2 regions of the Alteromonas sp. 07-89-2 genome follow, and region 1 is predicted to be linked to the other one. Evidence: predicted binding sites of a transcription regulator. Region 1 holds the regulator's gene; the other holds the start of a gene.
The links. Region 1 encodes sigma-54, which starts transcription at its own class of promoters, with help from an activator protein. Its sites were predicted from a motif close to GTTGGCACGNNNNTNGNNT; they were not measured.

Region 2: F0261_RS18975 (exopolysaccharide biosynthesis protein) is a predicted target of sigma-54. The motif match lies at 2,371-2,389, and genes of this name have one in related genera.

The regions. Positions count from the first base shown of each region.
Region 1 covers NZ_VTYM01000023.1:123,029-131,223, forward strand. Annotated here, with positions in the region: gene rapZ (RNase adapter RapZ) at 1-600, opposite strand, end outside; gene ptsN (PTS IIA-like nitrogen regulatory protein PtsN) at 685-1,128, opposite strand; gene hpf (ribosome hibernation promoting factor) at 1,142-1,429, opposite strand; gene F0261_RS14965 (RNA polymerase factor sigma-54) at 1,460-2,941, opposite strand; gene lptB (LPS export ABC transporter ATP-binding protein) at 3,015-3,740, opposite strand; gene lptA (lipopolysaccharide transport periplasmic protein LptA) at 3,743-4,297, opposite strand; gene lptC (LPS export ABC transporter periplasmic protein LptC) at 4,266-4,844, opposite strand; gene kdsC (3-deoxy-manno-octulosonate-8-phosphatase KdsC) at 4,841-5,389, opposite strand; gene F0261_RS14990 (KpsF/GutQ family sugar-phosphate isomerase) at 5,390-6,370, opposite strand; gene F0261_RS14995 (calcium/sodium antiporter) at 6,373-7,329, opposite strand; gene mlaF (phospholipid ABC transporter ATP-binding protein MlaF) at 8,064-8,195, shown strand, end outside.
Region 2 covers NZ_VTYM01000044.1:5,047-13,241, reverse strand. Annotated here, with positions in the region: gene F0261_RS18990 (helix-turn-helix transcriptional regulator) at 1-107, opposite strand, end outside; gene F0261_RS18985 (rhodanese-like domain-containing protein) at 292-636, shown strand; gene F0261_RS18980 (LysR family transcriptional regulator) at 699-1,622, shown strand; gene F0261_RS18975 (exopolysaccharide biosynthesis protein) at 1,631-2,209, opposite strand; gene F0261_RS18970 (sigma 54-interacting transcriptional regulator) at 2,779-4,110, shown strand; gene F0261_RS18965 (hypothetical protein) at 4,127-4,351, shown strand; gene F0261_RS18960 (ATP-binding protein) at 4,356-5,870, shown strand; gene F0261_RS18955 (response regulator) at 5,860-6,312, shown strand; gene F0261_RS18950 (response regulator) at 6,325-8,195, shown strand, end outside.

The DNA of each region.
Region 1 (8,195 bases):
TCCGGTCAAATGTTTAAGATCGGGCTCCCAATGGGGGTTAGGTAAAAAGCGGGCATCAAAAACGTAATCCGCATCTTTAGGAATACCGTGCTTAAAGCCAAACGACTCAAACACAAGCACAAGGCGTGAGCTTTTCTTACCCAGGATACGCTCTCGAATTAACTCAGCCAGTTGGTGAATGGTAAGCTTATCTGTGTCTAAATATAAATCTGCGCGTTCAGCAATAGGAGCAAGTAGGGCAGACTCGGCTTTAATGGCTTCTGAAAGCGATTTATTAAGCTTGGCGAGAGGGTGAAGGCGACGTGTTTCGCTAAAACGCTTAACCAGTACATCATCGCTCGCGTCAATGTAAACAATGGTCATCGACCACGAAGAAGGCAGGTAGTCTAGAATTTCTACCAAATCGTCAGGATTTTTAGGTAAGTTTCTCACATCGATACTTACCGCAACCTGATCGTACTCGTCAACAACTGTATGGGTTAAGGTGGGAAGTAAGTTTACCGGGATATTATCAACACAGTAATAACCTAAATCTTCCAATGCGCGAAGTGCGACAGACTTACCAGACCCCGAACGACCACTGATTATTATCAGCTTCACCTACTTTCTCCCTAATACTCTGGTTTTATCACATACGCGTTGTTGAATTAGGCGCCTACTAAACGGTTAATAGGCGCTTAATGTTTAACTTAATGCAGATAGAATATCGTCGCTTGTCGTTGCGCGACGTATTGCTTTAATCGTTTCTTTGTCGCTTAGTTTACCAGCCACGGTGGCCAGCGTTTGAAGGTGTCCTTCGGTCTGTTCCTCAGGAACGAGTAGCGCAAAAAAGATGTCTACGGGTTTCTCGTCAAGGGCGTCGAAGTCAATTGCTGGCGTGCTGGTTACAACAATGGCAATCACTTTCTCGAGGCCCGGCAGGCGTCCATGGGGCAGGGCGATACCATTGCCAATGCCTGTACTACCCATACGCTCTCGAGCCATCAAACTGTTGAGTACCGTTGCCTGATCAATGTTCTCGTTTTGCTTGGCAGCGATATCAGCGATGATCTCAAGAATTCGCTTTTTACTATTACACTGAACCGCACACTCGGTGCGGTCCAGACTTACGATGGCTTGTATATCCATGCTTAATTAACTACTAATGTTTTTTCAGTTTTTCCTTATGCTTGATTACCTGCCGGTCGAGTTTATCAACCATGCTGTCAATCGCCGCATACATGTCGGTATTTTCTGAGGATGCGAATACTTCAGCGCCACTTAAATGAACGGTCGCCTCGGCTTTTTGATTTAATTTTTCAACGTTCAGGATGACATGCACATTAGAAATGTGATCAAAGTGACGTTCAAGTTTGCTGAACTTCGTATCGACATAATTACGCAAAGAGTCGGTGATTTCGACATGATGACCAGTAAGGTTGATTTGCATATTTCGTCTTCCTTATATTATTAAGCCCGATTAAATAAGGCTTTTGCGTTGGTTCGACGGCGGGATCGACAACGATTCCCGGTACTTTGCTATTGTTCGCCGGGCAACTTTAATGCCTTGTTCGGCCAACAATGAAGCAATCTTGCTATCACTTAGCGGCTTGCTAGGCTTTTCAGCGGCCACTAATTTCTTGATCAATGCACGAATCGCTGTAGATGAACATTCACCACCAGACTCTGTTGCAACGTGGCTTGAGAAGAAATACTTCAATTCGAAGATTCCACGTGGCGTATGCATGTACTTTTGCGTTGTCACTCGCGAAATAGTGGATTCGTGCATATCTACCATTTCTGCGACATCATTTAGCACCATTGGTTTCATCATTTCCGGGCCGTGCTCAAAAAAGCCCATTTGCTGCTGCACAATGCAGTTTGCAACCTTCATTAAGGTTTCGTTACGAGATTCAAGGCTCTTTATGAACCACTTAGCCTCTTGCATGTGTGAGCGGATGAATTGTGAATCGCTACTATTCTTGGCACGGCGACTCATTGCAGCGTATTGTTGATTTACGCTTAACTTAGGCAGACTGTCGGGGTTCAGCTCAACCACCCAACGGCCATTTTTCTTGGTTACTGAGACATCAGGAATAACGTACTCAGGCTCTTTAGTAACTAAAGCACTACCTGGGCGAGGATTCAAGGTTTGCAGTAAACGCATTGCCTCGCGTAGCTGATCTTCTTTCAATCGGCTTTTACGCATAAGCGTACGATAGTCTTTGCTGCTCAGTAAGTCAGAGTACTCTTCAATCAGTTGCTTTGCTTCAGCAAGCCACGGTGTGTCTTCTGAAAACTGGCGCAATTGCACCATCAAACATTCTTGTGGAGAGCGTGAGCCAGAACCAATAGGGTCAAACATCTGAATGCGCTTAAGCACACATTCTATTTCGTCCATTTCAATCGGCTCTTCCATATCATCATCGTTAACCGCTTCTAAAATATCATCAAGGGTAACGGTTAAATAACCTGACTCGTCGATAGAGTCGATGATTGCTGTAGCGATTGCGCGATCGGTATCCGAGAAATGGGTAAGGCGCATTTGCCAAAGAAGGTGTTCTTGAATATCTTCAGTAGTCTCACCTTGGAAGATTTGCTCGTCGTCATTGGATGGACCCGGAGCAGGCGAAGATGAAGCAGAGTAGTATTCGTCCCATGTGCTGTCGATTGGCAGCTCATCGGGAAGATCGTTTTTCTCAAGTGCATCGCCGGCTTCTAGTGTGTCACTAGATGCAGAAGCAGTGGCCTCAGAGCCGCTGTCATCGTTGTCGATATTGTTCTTTTCTAGTTGCGGCTCGTCGTTACCTTCTTCAACTTCTAATAGCGGATTAGAATCGAGCGCTTCTTGGATCTCTTGTTGAAGATCAAGTGTAGAAAGCTGCAGCAGTTTAATGGCCTGCTGAAGCTGTGGTGTCATGGTAAGTTGTTGGCTAAATTTTAGCTGTAAAGATGGTTTCATCTACGTCTTATTTAAATGCTCTAAATTGAATATACCAGAGCGAAACTGAAAAATGGCAATTCGGTTACATTAACTATAGCCTGAATTGTTCGCCTAGGTATACATCCCTTACTTTTTGATTACTTAAAACCTGTTCCGCCGTTCCTTGCGCAATAAGCTCGCCATGACTCACAATGTACGCCTTTTCACAAACATCCAATGTCTCTCGTACGTTATGGTCTGTGATAAGGATTCCAATACCCCTATCGCGAAGATGTTGTATTATCTTCTTTATATCATTAACTGATATTGGATCAACACCAGCAAATGGTTCGTCTAACAAAATAAATTGCGGTTTTGCTGCCAGAGCGCGGGCAATCTCAACGCGACGGCGTTCGCCCCCTGACAAACTCATCCCCGTACTATTACGTATATGGTTAATATTAAATTCATCAAGTAGCGCATCTGCTTCTTCTTCTTGCTGTTGTGAATTTAAATCTTTACGGGTTTGCAAAATGGCCATGATATTTTCATGCACTGTGAGTTTTCTGAAAATAGAGGCTTCCTGCGGTAGGTAGCCAATTCCGCGGCGTGCACGCTCGTGCATGGGCTGATGAGTTAGCTCATTGTCGTCGATTTCAATCTTGCCTTTATCCAGATTCACTAAACCAACAATCATGTAAAATGTGGTGGTCTTACCAGCGCCATTTGGGCCAAGAAGACCAACAATTTGACCCGTTGAGACAGACAGACTTACATCTCGAACAACCTGTCTTGACTTGTAAGCCTTAGCAAGATTTTTAGCGCTCAAAGTTGCCATTGCTATTCATTGCCCTCGTTGTCTTTTTTGTCTTTCTTAGACGAAGTTTTGCGAATGGTCTCAGGTGTGAATACTGTGGTCACTCGACCCTCACCATCCTTACCTGCTCCGCCAGTCGCTAGCAATTGCTCGGTAATCATATCGAACGTGATGTTGTCACCCTGTACTTTACTGGTGTCTTGTTTCAACTCTGCGTTTCCGGCAAGAGAAATCGTTCGGTTCACCACTTCATAGCGTATTTCATTAGCTTTTGCCGAAACTGGCGTGCCGTCTTCCAATTGCTGGGAATAGCTTGCAGGCTTTCCTCTAGCAATAAATATTTCACGACCACCACCGTCAGTGGCAATTACTTCCACTTCGTCAGCTTCAATAACCAAAGAGCCTTGAGTTATGAGTACGTCGTCTTTGTACAACGCGGTTTTATTTTTACCGTCGATAAACTGGGTGTTCGAGCCTATTTTTATGGGCTGCGAAAAGTCATCTTCACTGGCGTGTACCGCACCGCTAGCGATGGCAAGCAATAAACTAGTTGCTAGGGGAATAAGTGGTTTGTACATGATCTAAAAGCTCGTATTCTTGTGTGCGTAAATTCGCGTTAAACCCATTACTTAAAATGACATATTGGGTGCCCAGTATTTCAACGGGTTGGTCAGATGTCATTTGCTTGGTTTCTAAATTAATTTGAATGTACTCGGTCGATATACTTCTGACAAAGTCATCGCCAGTTTGGTTCTCAATATTAACTTGGTTTTCCAGCTGGATTAGCTCGTTATTGTATAGTGTACCTTCATCAGCGGTTACCACCCATGGTGATGACGCGTTTTCTGTATAAAGGGTGTATTTAGGTTGCTGAAACAATACAAAGCCAAGCTGGTCGTAATGCTCCATCGACTCTGCAAATACTTTGTGATTTAACTCACCGTCTTGATTGTACAGCGTAGTGGTTAGATTTTTTGCTTTGTAGGCGGGCTTTAGCGCATCGTTTTCACGATTCCCCTGCGTTTCAGGCTGCTCTTCCATCCACGTAGGGATGTACATCAGCATCGCCAGAATAAATAGCGCCGATATACTTAATCCTAAGCGATTAAAGCCAAACAGGCTCATACACTAGCTCCAAAAATCTCATTTGCTACCCCTTTGGCCTGCAAAATGGTATCCGATATTTCTCGGACCGCGCCAAACCCACCGGGAAGGGTCGTAATCCAGTTTGCTTGTTTTGCTACGTAAGGATGGGCATCGGCAACCGCAATTTTAACTGCAACGTGCTTGTACATACCCGTATCTGGCATGTCATCACCTACCGCAGCCACTTCGTCAGTGTTTAACTCAAGGCGTTTCATCAGGTCGCTAAGCGCGTCTGCTTTATTCTCTTCGCCTTGAATTATATGTGCAACATTCAGTGCCTTCATTCTATTTTCAACAATGGCAGAGCGACGTCCAGTAATAACCGCGACATTCACTCCATTGCTCACTAGCGCTTTTACACCATATCCATCACGGGTATGGAATGCTTTAAGTTCTTCACCGTCGTTACCTAAGTAAATTCGGCCATCTGAGAACACACCATCAACGTCGCATACCAGCAACTTTATCTTGGCTAGTTTTGCGAAAAGCGAGTCATTTATTTCCGTGTACAAGGTGGTTGTCATTTAAAGCACTCCTGCTTTTAGTAGCATATGCATGTTAAAAGCCCCAACAGGTTTGCGCTTATCGTCAGTAACCATTAACGCACTAATTTTATGGGTTTCCATCAAATTCAGGGCTTCTACAGCCAGCTGACCTGCGGTGGTAGTCTTGCCGCCCTTAGTCATTACTTCTTCTACTGTCGCACTGTGTACGTCTACGCGGGCATCGAGAATTCGTCGTAGGTCGCCATCCGTAAAGACGCCTGTCAGTGTACCGTCTGCCGCTATCACGCCTGTCATACCCAACCCCTTTTTAGATATTTCCAGCAGTGCGTCAGCGACAGAAGCACTGGCATGGACAAGGGGGATATCACTGCCGCTTAGCATGATATCGCTAACTTTAAGCAGAAGTTTTCTGCCTAAGCTACCGCCTGGGTGCGAAAGCGCAAAGTCATCTGAGGTGAAACCTTTTTGGTCGAGCAATGCTACCGCAAGCGCATCACCCATAACCAGTGTGGCGGTTGTGCTTGACGTAGGAGCAAGACCTAGCGAACACGCTTCTTTTTCAACGCTGATATCAAGCACGACATCTGCGTGTTGCCCTAATGAACTGGAAGCACTGTTGGTCATGGCGACCACCTGTATGCCTAAGCGCTTAACTACGGGCAATAAGTTAACTAGCTCGTTAGTCTCGCCAGAATTAGAGATGGCGAGTAAGACATCGCCTTTGCTTAGCATGCCCAAGTCGCCATGGTTGGCTTCACCAGGGTGCATGAAAAACGCAGGAGTACCTGTACTGGCAAGCGTAGCGGCAATTTTATTTCCGATATGCCCAGACTTTCCCATACCACTCACGACAACTTTACCCTTGCAGGCAAAGAGAATATTACAGGCAGCGATAAATTCATTGTTTAAGCGCTCTGCCAGATTAGCAATAGCTTGAGTTTCAATTTCAATAACGCGCTTCGCTGAGTCGATATAGTTCATCTGAGTTTGTGTATTCATGATTATCCGAATAGCCAGAATTGATAGCCGATAAAGCAAGCCAGAAGTATGAATCCATTTGTTCTTGATATTGTACGTTTGCCGATTAAATCGAAGCTGAACAAGAACAGTAATAATGTTAAACCAAGCATTACGTACATATCTCGGTTGTAAACGTCAGGGTCCAGGATACCAGGCGCGATTAACCCGGGCATGCCAAGTACGGCAAGCAGGTTGAAGATATTTGAGCCGATGATATTACCCAGTGCTAAATCGTCTTCACCTTTCAGTACACCCGCAACACTTGCTGCTAGTTCAGGTAGACTTGTACCAAACGCAATAATCGTTAGTCCGATAACCAAATCCGAAATGCCCATGTATCTGGCAATTTCTACTGCTGAGTTCACCAAAAAGTGAGCACTTAATGGCAGTATTACAAGGCCTACACCAATCCAAATGAGGGCTGACGTATTTGAAACGCCTTTGGGGATTTCATCTGCGGTTTCCGCAACCAGAGGGTCTTCTTTATCTACCTGTAGCGACAACCACGCCATCATTGCCAGTACGAAAATGAACAGGCCTAGTAGGATAATGCCTTCATAAGACTTAAGTTCACCGTCAAACATAAAGCCAATGGCAATCAATGAGATGATAAGGAGTGCTGGAAGTTCGCGCTTTAACGTTGTTGATGAAACAAGCAATGGTTTCACTAGCGCGGTTATACCTAAAACTAGCGCGATGTTCGTGATGTTAGAACCTAGCGCGTTACCCACGGCGGTGTTCATATTGCCATTTGCGGAGGCTATGGCGGAAACCACAATTTCAGGTGCCGAAGATCCCATAGCGACAATCGTTAGTCCGATCATCATTGGAGAAATGCCGATGTTTTTTGCTAATGCTGAGGCGCCATATACAAACCGGTCAGCGCTCCAACTCAGCACAATCAGCCCAACAAGAAAAATGACAATGTTTAAAAGCACAACAACCTGTAATAGAAAGTATTTCGCTAGATTGTCGCAAAAAGAGTGCCATTTGCCTATGCTCGCAGCGTTTTATTTTCGCCAAATACTGTCAATTGACGTAAATTTCCGCTGAACACGCAAATTAGGTCGCACTTACACACACAAGACTTCATATTCAGTTTCAGTTAAGAAACAACAAAATAGGATGGAGTCAATGTTAAGCGTAAAGATTGCTAGGGAAGGTTAGGCACTTGGGCGTGAGATACCGAATACCAGTCCGCATAGATAATTGCCCACTCAGAAGGCGCTGGCAAGTTTCCTAGCGAAGCGTGGGAATGCAGGAATGGCTGTTCCCTTTCAAATTCCCAGAATGAAGCTAGGAAGCTTGCCAGACCTTCCCGAAGGGCGAGTTTAAAATGTCCGTACTCTTCTTAATCGAACATAACTTGTAACTTTTTGACTTTGGCGAGGGGCTTGAAAAAGCGTACAATGCCCTTAAATTACACCGCCCAGACAAAGTGTTCTATACCGTGTCTGGCGATAGAAATCCAAAAAAGTACACTGGAGAGTAAACTTTTTTGATTTCATGCGCTCATAAAGTAAACTGTGCAGTAAACCTTAAGAGTGGATCAAGTGAAGGCACAGAAATTGAATACTCACTTACTCTTATAATTTTAAAATTTTCTAAGTGGATTGAACGCGTTATTTTATAAGCTCTCAATCCAACGTCAGGGGTCGACATTTAAGTAACTATGGATCATTTAGTTGAAGTAGATAACCTTACCTTTAAGCGCGCTGATCGCATCATTTATGATGGGATATCGCTAAAGGTACCCAAAGGCAAAATTACTGCGGTAATGGGGCCAAGTGGTATAGGTAAAACC
Region 2 (8,195 bases), on a different contig from region 1:
CAAAGCACCATAAGGCGTGTTTTATTCGCGAATTGCTTAAGGAAGATCTCGGCTTCCGCAGCGTGTTCCATTATATCATCTGAACCTATTACCATATCCTCGGACATAAGCACTCTCTATCTGTAAAGTATTTCGGCACCAATTTAGCCATTTACTATACTAAAGTATAAGGCATTTTGCCGACCTGCCAATTTATGCGACGAATCGCCGTATTTTACATTGTTTTATTACGCTGACATCAATATATTAGATTTTACTTATTTCAACTAAGTTTAGGCAAAAAGGAAAAATATGCTTATAGACATGAAGACTCGAATAGAAAACATAGACGTGAACTTACGCACTGTATCTGCGGAGCAAGCGGCCAGTGAGTGCCGAATCAATAGCGGTATATTGATTGATGTACGAGAGAGTGCCGAAGTTGCCAATCAGCCCGTACCTTCTGCGCTTCACATACCACGCGGCGTGCTCGAAATGAAGGCACTGGAACAGTTTAAAGATGCTTCAGCGCCACTTTATATTCACTGTGCGTCGGGCGTTCGAGCAAAACTAGCTGCAGAGCAACTTATAAAGATGGGCTATGAGAACGTTTCGGTTGTGACATGCCCTGTACCCACGATAAATCAAGCAAACTAGAAATGACTTCTTAACCACGCGTATGCTATAAGTAGCGTTAATTAAGAGTTTTAAGGCGCTGTATGCTGAAATCTACGTTAGAACAATGGCGAATGTTCAAAGCCGTCGTCGATGCAGGCGGCTTTAATCAAGCTGCTACTGAAGTTCACAAAAGTCAATCGAGCGTTCACCACGCGGTTCAAAAGCTTGAAAACGCCATTGGAGTGTCATTGTTTGAGAATATTGGACGTAAAGTCCAGCTTTCGCCGCAAGGTGAACTTATGTATCGCCGTGCCTCTTTTTTGCTTAGCGAAGCGCACAAGCTCGAGGCCGTTGCCAATAGCCTTAAATCTGGCACAGAAACAACTTTACGCATAGCGGTGGATATTATTTTCCCGTCTGAATTGCTTTATAACGTGCTAGCGAAAGTTTCTGCTGAGTTCCCGCTCCTTCGTATCGAGATAGAAGAAACTGTACTCAGTGGCGCAAATTCACTTTTGAGCAATGGTAAAGTTGATTTAGGCATCTCTCCTTTCGCGTTTTCTAATGGCTTTAGCGAAGACTTGTGCGAAATTGAATTTGCAGCTGTCGCTCACGCCGACCATCCATTGCACCAATTGGATAGAACGCTCACACTGGAAGACTTAAAAGCTTATCGTCAAATTGTGGTAAGGGATTCATCCGCGGAGCGTAAAGCTGATGTGGGCTGGTTAGGTGCAGAGCAGCGCTGGACCGTAAGCCACGTTAGAACGTCATTAGATATTATTACTCAGGGATTGGGTTTTGCGTGGCTGCCTATCGCAATAATTAAAGATGAGCTAGAAGACGGTACACTCGTTCCCCTTCCCCTCGATAATAATGCAGCGTTGCGTAAGGCGCTCCTTTATTTGTCTTTCGAAGACGGCGATACGTTGGGACCAGCTGCCCGTGCTTTTATTGGCGAGCTACGATATCAAACAATGAACCTTCCATCGTCAGATTTTATGCTCGATTCGTGTACTGAGTAGTTAGAGCATCAACTTAGCGCGACTGCAAGGCGTTCAAACCCAAGTATAAAGCCAAATAGCGATAACGAAACACCAACTAACGCCACAGCACCGTCGTCTGTGGACATGCCTATTGCCATAATAAAAACAGCAAAAGCGGGAATAAGCCCCATAAAGGGAATAAGCTCCAGTGGAATCATTACAAATCCGCAACCTGCACAGCACAATGCGATGAGTGATCTGAACACAGGCTGGCGCATGAAAAAACACCGAGGAACTAAAAAGCGGTCTACGCGTACTGCATACGGTTTAACTTTATCGACAATGAAGCGAAGCTGATCGGCGTCACAGTTTAACTGCATCACTTTTTGCGGTAACCAAGGATGCCTACGACCGAGTAAAATTTGCAACGCGATGAGTAAAATCGTCCCACCCGCTAAAGATGGGATCCCAGGGATGGCCCCAATCGGTGTGCAAGCGATAAAAGATGGCAGCGCCAGCATTGGTCCAAAGCCCCTTTTCTCCATCACATCCCAAAACTCAGCAAACTCGAACTTATCTTGTCTTGCTCGCGGCTGCATTTTCCCCAACAACTCGTATAAGGTCATTGATCTTACAGCTTTTTTCCCCACATCTTCAATTCCTTTGATACCACATTACCTGCGAACGTCGCGCTAATCAGACGGGCTTCTCGCCTAATTAATATACATTTCTCGCACCTAGTCGATTTGCCATAGTGAAATTGCAAGTAACTTTAGACAGTTAAGTCGTGCGAAAAATATGCCATCGATTGCATGTGACGGTGTGTTAAAGACAGGAATACTTTTTGCAAATGCCCCTGATAAGTAAAATAAAATCACCTAATAAAACAAAAACAGATATAGACATTCTGTACTTTAGCGCGATGTGTACCGCTGATCGCAAAGAGTTGATAGATTAGAAGGTAGCGCAACCGACTATCTCTGGCATCAAGGTAAGTGTTCAAGATTTCCGGATTGCTTGAAGCGTTTAGATATTTTCCGATGCGCTTACGCTTTATCGATTTAAACCAGCGTATAAATAAACTTTAAATATGTGCTTTAGCATTCAGTTGTTAATAGCGTATGATAAAACTATAACATTGATTCTATTCCATATTTTTTCTGAATAGGAAACGAAAGAAGAGAGGGACATCCACGTGCTTACCGTACTTTTAGTTGATGACGACGCCGAGTTCACAGAAGTAGCTTGTACTATCATCGAATTTCTTGGCCACGAAGTACTTACCGCTGCCACACTCAAAGAAGCCCGCGATTGGTTAGAGAAAGAAACCTTTGACCATGTACTGCTTGATTTCATGCTACCCGATGGAAGCGGCGCGCACTTGTTCAATGAATTAGATGCACTTCCTAAGCGCCCTCGCGTTACTTTGATAACGGGTCACCCTTCTGTGAAAAGCGTGATAAAGGGTCTGTGTGGCCCCACGGTCGACTACCTTGTTAAGCCAATTCAACGGGAGGAAATAGAGGCCGTATTAAGTCAAAAGCCAAAAGAAAAAGCACCTGCACAAGAAAAAATAGAGAAACATTTTGACTTGCTGATTGGTGAATCGCCAATTATGAAAGAGCTCTACAAGCTGATTTCTAGAGTGAGTAAAACCAGCGCTAACGTAATGCTGCTTGGTGAAAGCGGTGTAGGTAAAGAAGTGGTGGCTGCCGCAATTCATCGTGCTTCAGAAAGTGAAGGTCCCTATATTGCAACCAACTGTGGTGCATTCTCAAAAGAACTAATAGGTAGCGAACTTTTCGGTCACGAAAAAGGAGCATTTACCGGCGCTGTAGGACGTAAAGAAGGTGTTTTCGAACAAGCTGAGGGCGGCACGCTCTTTTTGGACGAAATCACAGAAATGTCCATTGATATGCAGCCCAACTTACTCCGCGTTTTAGAAAACAAGGTTGTTATTCGTGTGGGCGGAACGAAGACCATCCCGGTGAGCTGCCGCGTTGTATCTGCCACGAACCGAACAATGGAAGAGATTGCGCAAAGCAAAGTACTGCGCGAAGACATCTACTTCAGACTTGCGGTGTTCCCAATCACCATTCCTCCGCTACGCGAAAGAAAGGAAGATATTCCATTACTAGCAAAAACCTTTATTGCAGAATTCAATAAAGATAATGGCTCGCAATTTAAGTGGGAAGATAGTCAACTCGATACGTTACAAGCCTACGACTGGCCCGGTAACGTGCGTGAACTAAGACACTTTGTGCATCGCGCTGCCATTATGAGCGACCCTGAAAAGAGTGAGATTGAATTACCAAAAACCATTGAGTCACCCTTCGCTCAAAAACAGAGCACGACACCGGCACTTCAAGCTGGTAGAACCATTGAAGACGTGGAAAAAGAGCTAATTTATGCCACGTTGGAAAAAGTGAATGGCAATAAGACCACCGCAGCAGAAATGCTGGGAATTAGTACAAAAACGCTTTACAACCGTCTTCATGCATATGGTGACTTAAGTAAAGACGACTAAGTAAGAGGTATTGGGCATGACTAGCGAAGAACTTTCTCGACTAAATGTTTATGTGCATGATGCACGCAAACCATTAAACAGAATATCAATGCAAGCTGAGCTAGTAAAAATGGCATTAAACGGTGACGTTCCACCTGAAAAGGCATTGGTTGCGTTGGATAAAATAATAAGCAGTGCTAAAGACTGCAGCCATACTCTTGCTGAAATGACATCAGAGTTAAGTGGCAATGTTTCGGATTAAGTAAATGATTACTAAAGTATTGTCTTCACTATACAGTTGGATAATTTTAGTTGTTCTGGTCATTATTGTAATAACTGCTAATTCATTTTACGTAGTCAATACATTGAATGACCTTTCTGCTCTGGAAGCGCGGCTGTTCACTACGAACCGTGTTATCAATGCAGTTAACCGCCTTCACGTTGCTGTACTTCGCGTGGAGTCTGGTCAGCGCGGCTATATGCTAACTGGCGATGAAGAATATCTTACCGACTACACCGAAACGTTAAGCGTAATCGGCGAATTAATGGATGAGGTAGAAGTAAGCTCCTTCTCTTCAGATATTAACGACCAGTCCATCCGCATCGAAGAACTTTTGTCTTTAACCAAAGCAAAAATCAATGAAGTCATTGAAGTAGTTGAGCTGTATAAAGAAGGGAAAGAGCAACAAGCTGTCATTTTAGTGAATAGTGATAAGGGTATAAAACTCTACAAACAGTTTGAAACCTTATTTAGAGAAATCGACGGTTCAGAACGGGATATGCAAGGCACGCATTTGGCCAACTTAATGAGCCTAAGAAGGGACTCCGTTAATACGCTGATCATTTCCTCTGCAACGACTCTGCTACTGATTATTACGGTATTTTTATTGCTCAAAATAAATTCCCGTGAGCATGAGAAATACCAAGCTGATCTAGAGTCTGTTAACGAAGATCTAGAATCTCGGATAGCAGATAGAACGCAAGAGTTAAGTGTTTATTCAGACGAATTAGCACGAAGTAATAGAGAGTTGGAAGATTTTGCCTTTGTGGCGTCACACGATCTGCAAGAACCATTAAGAAAAATTCGGGCATTTGGTAACCGCTTAGAATCGGGTTACAACGATGTGATAGACGAACGTGGCAAAGATTATCTTGCGCGCATGCTCAATGCAGCAGAGCGGATGTCCATGCTTATTTCAGATCTTCTCGCCTTTTCTCGCGTTTCCACACGAGGTAAAGAGTTTGACGACGTTAATCTAGGCACCGTAGTGGATAGCATCATGGGCGATTTGGAAATCGCTATCGATGAAAAGTCTGCGCAAATAAATGTTAGCGATTTGCCGACTATTCGCGGTGACAAATCGCAATTAGAGCAGCTGTTTTTAAACTTAGTGTCTAACGCACTGAAATTTCAGAGCGAGGGAGTGAGACCTGAAGTAACGATATCTGCAAGAGACGCGACGGAAGAAGAAACGAAAGACATTCTGCTTGCTGAAGAATACGACTGGACAAAAATAACCGTATCAGACAACGGTATAGGGTTCGAACAATCATTTGCTGAAAAAATATTTGCCCCTTTCCAACGCCTTCACGGTAGAAGTGAATACAAAGGTACGGGTATTGGGCTTGCCGTTTGTCGTCGTATTGTAGAACGGCACAACGGTCAAATAACCGCAGTTAGTTCTCCCGGAAAAGGGGCAACGTTCTCGATAATAATACCCAAAAATAGTGAACCGTTTGGTTCTAACAACAATAATGGAGAAACACACAATGACGCGTAAACAAACTCAGCCTATCAATATTCTTATGGCGGACGATGACGAAGACGACCGCTTACTTACGGTTGACGCGCTCAATGAAAGCCGCGTTCTAAACAATCTGTTTTGTGTTGAAGATGGCGTTGAATTATTAGAGTTTCTTCGTCATGAAGGTAAATACACAGATCCTGCATCGGCACCGCGACCTAGTCTTATTTTACTAGATTTAAACATGCCAAGAAAAGACGGTAGAGAGGCGCTGCAAGAACTGAAAAACGACCCCAAGCTTCGCAGTATCCCAGTGGTAATTCTCACAACCTCTAAAGAGGAGGAAGATATGCTACGCGGTTATGATCTAGGTTGCGCATCTTACATTACAAAACCAGTGAACTTTGAAGGATTGGTTGAACTAATGCGCGCGCTCGGACGTTACTGGATAGAGTTCGTAGAATTACCACACGAGTAAAAGAGGTACTAGATGTCAGAGGTAATAAAAATTTTATTGGTAGAGGATGATGAAGATGATTACTTCTTAACCTCTGACTATCTAGCACAGTGCGAGTCACCTACGTTTGAGTTGACGTGGGTGACGAATAGCTTAGACGCAGTGGAAGCATTAAAGACAAAAAGTTTCGACCTGTGTTTGTTAGATTACTTACTGGGTGCAGAGAACGCGATTGATGTATTGGGTGTTTTAAAATCTAACCAGTTCAATTTACCCGTGGTGATACTTACCGGACAATCGGATGCTACGGTGGATGAAATGGTCATGCGAGCAGGTGCCGCAGACTATTTGCAAAAATCGGAAATTGAATCACCGCGGTTTATGCGCACGATTAGATACGCCATGGTTCGTCGTGACATCGAGAACGAGCGAATTGAGCGGAACAAAGTAGAGCAAAAGAACAAGGCCAAAGATAAGTTCCTTGCGCATTTAGGGCATGAGCTGCGCACCCCCCTCACCTCTATTCTTGGCTACACCGAACTGCTTATAGACGATGCGAGAAACAGCCCTTTTCAACAAGAGTTATCTATTATCCACTCTAATGGCAAGCACCTGTTAAGCCTACTCAATGATTTGCTAGACATGTCGCGGATAATGGCAGAGAAACTTGAACTCAACATTAAGGAAGTGAACTTAAGCGCGTTTTTGACGGACATTCACTCATTAATGCGTTTGAATGCCAAAGACAAAGGACTAAGCCTTAACGTTGTTTCAAAAACAAAAATACCAGAGTTTATACACACAGATCCTACCCGCCTGCGTCAGGTATTGTTGAACCTTATTTCGAATGCCGTGAAATTTACCGACAAGGGCAGTATCACGCTTACCATCTCTCTCGACGAGCCGTCTGAAAACGATTCGAGTCAAACACTGCTGCGATTTTCTGTAGATGATACAGGTATCGGCATGCCGCCTGATAAGCTCATCAATATTTTTCAGCCTTTCGAACAAATAGAAGATGTAATGCGCGCCAATCATGGCGGAGCAGGACTTGGACTTGCCATTTGCAAAGAGCTTGTCACTAAACTGGGCGGCGACATTGATGTTAAGTCTCGTTTAGGAGAAGGCAGCACATTTACATTTGATATAAACCCTGGCGATGTTTCTGAACAGCCTCGTATAGATCTTGAATTAGGCCAAATTCAACCTGTCGAGTCTAGTAGCATCAATTTAAACGTGACTGGACGCGTATTAATTGTTGATGACTTGCGAGAAATTCGACGTCTAACCGGCCACCTTGTGAGTCAATCTCAAGCTGACATTAGCTACGCTGAAAATGGCGTAAAAGCACTGGAAGCCGTGTTGCAGGCGGATGAACACAACCAGCCCTTCGACCTCGTTTTAATGGATATTCATATGCCAGTGATGAATGGCATAGAAGCCCTACATGCGATTAGACGACATGGGCAGGATATCCCAGTGATAGCCGTCACAGCAGCAAGCCGCAAAGGCTTAAGAGAATCGTTAATTCGCGAAGGGTTTAACGACGTAATTGGAAAACCGATTGACCGGTTTGCACTGGCTAACTTGCTTTCGCAATACCTCCCGCCAGGTAATCACGTAACATTTACCAACGTGGAGGCACAAGTTGCAGACATGCCAATAGACAAGCCGCACGCTCCAGAGGACGAAACCGCTTATCGAGGACTTGCAGATAATGGGCAAGCAGAGCAGAAAATCCAGTCTACTGATTCAAAAGGTAATTCAGATCAGCCTGCCAATAAGCATATACTTGTGATTGAAGACGATGAGGATGCGGCGGAGCTACTACAATTGTTTCTTTCCCACTTAGGTCATACGGTCACTACTCAGTACAGCGGTGCTGAAGCATTACAGGCTGCAGA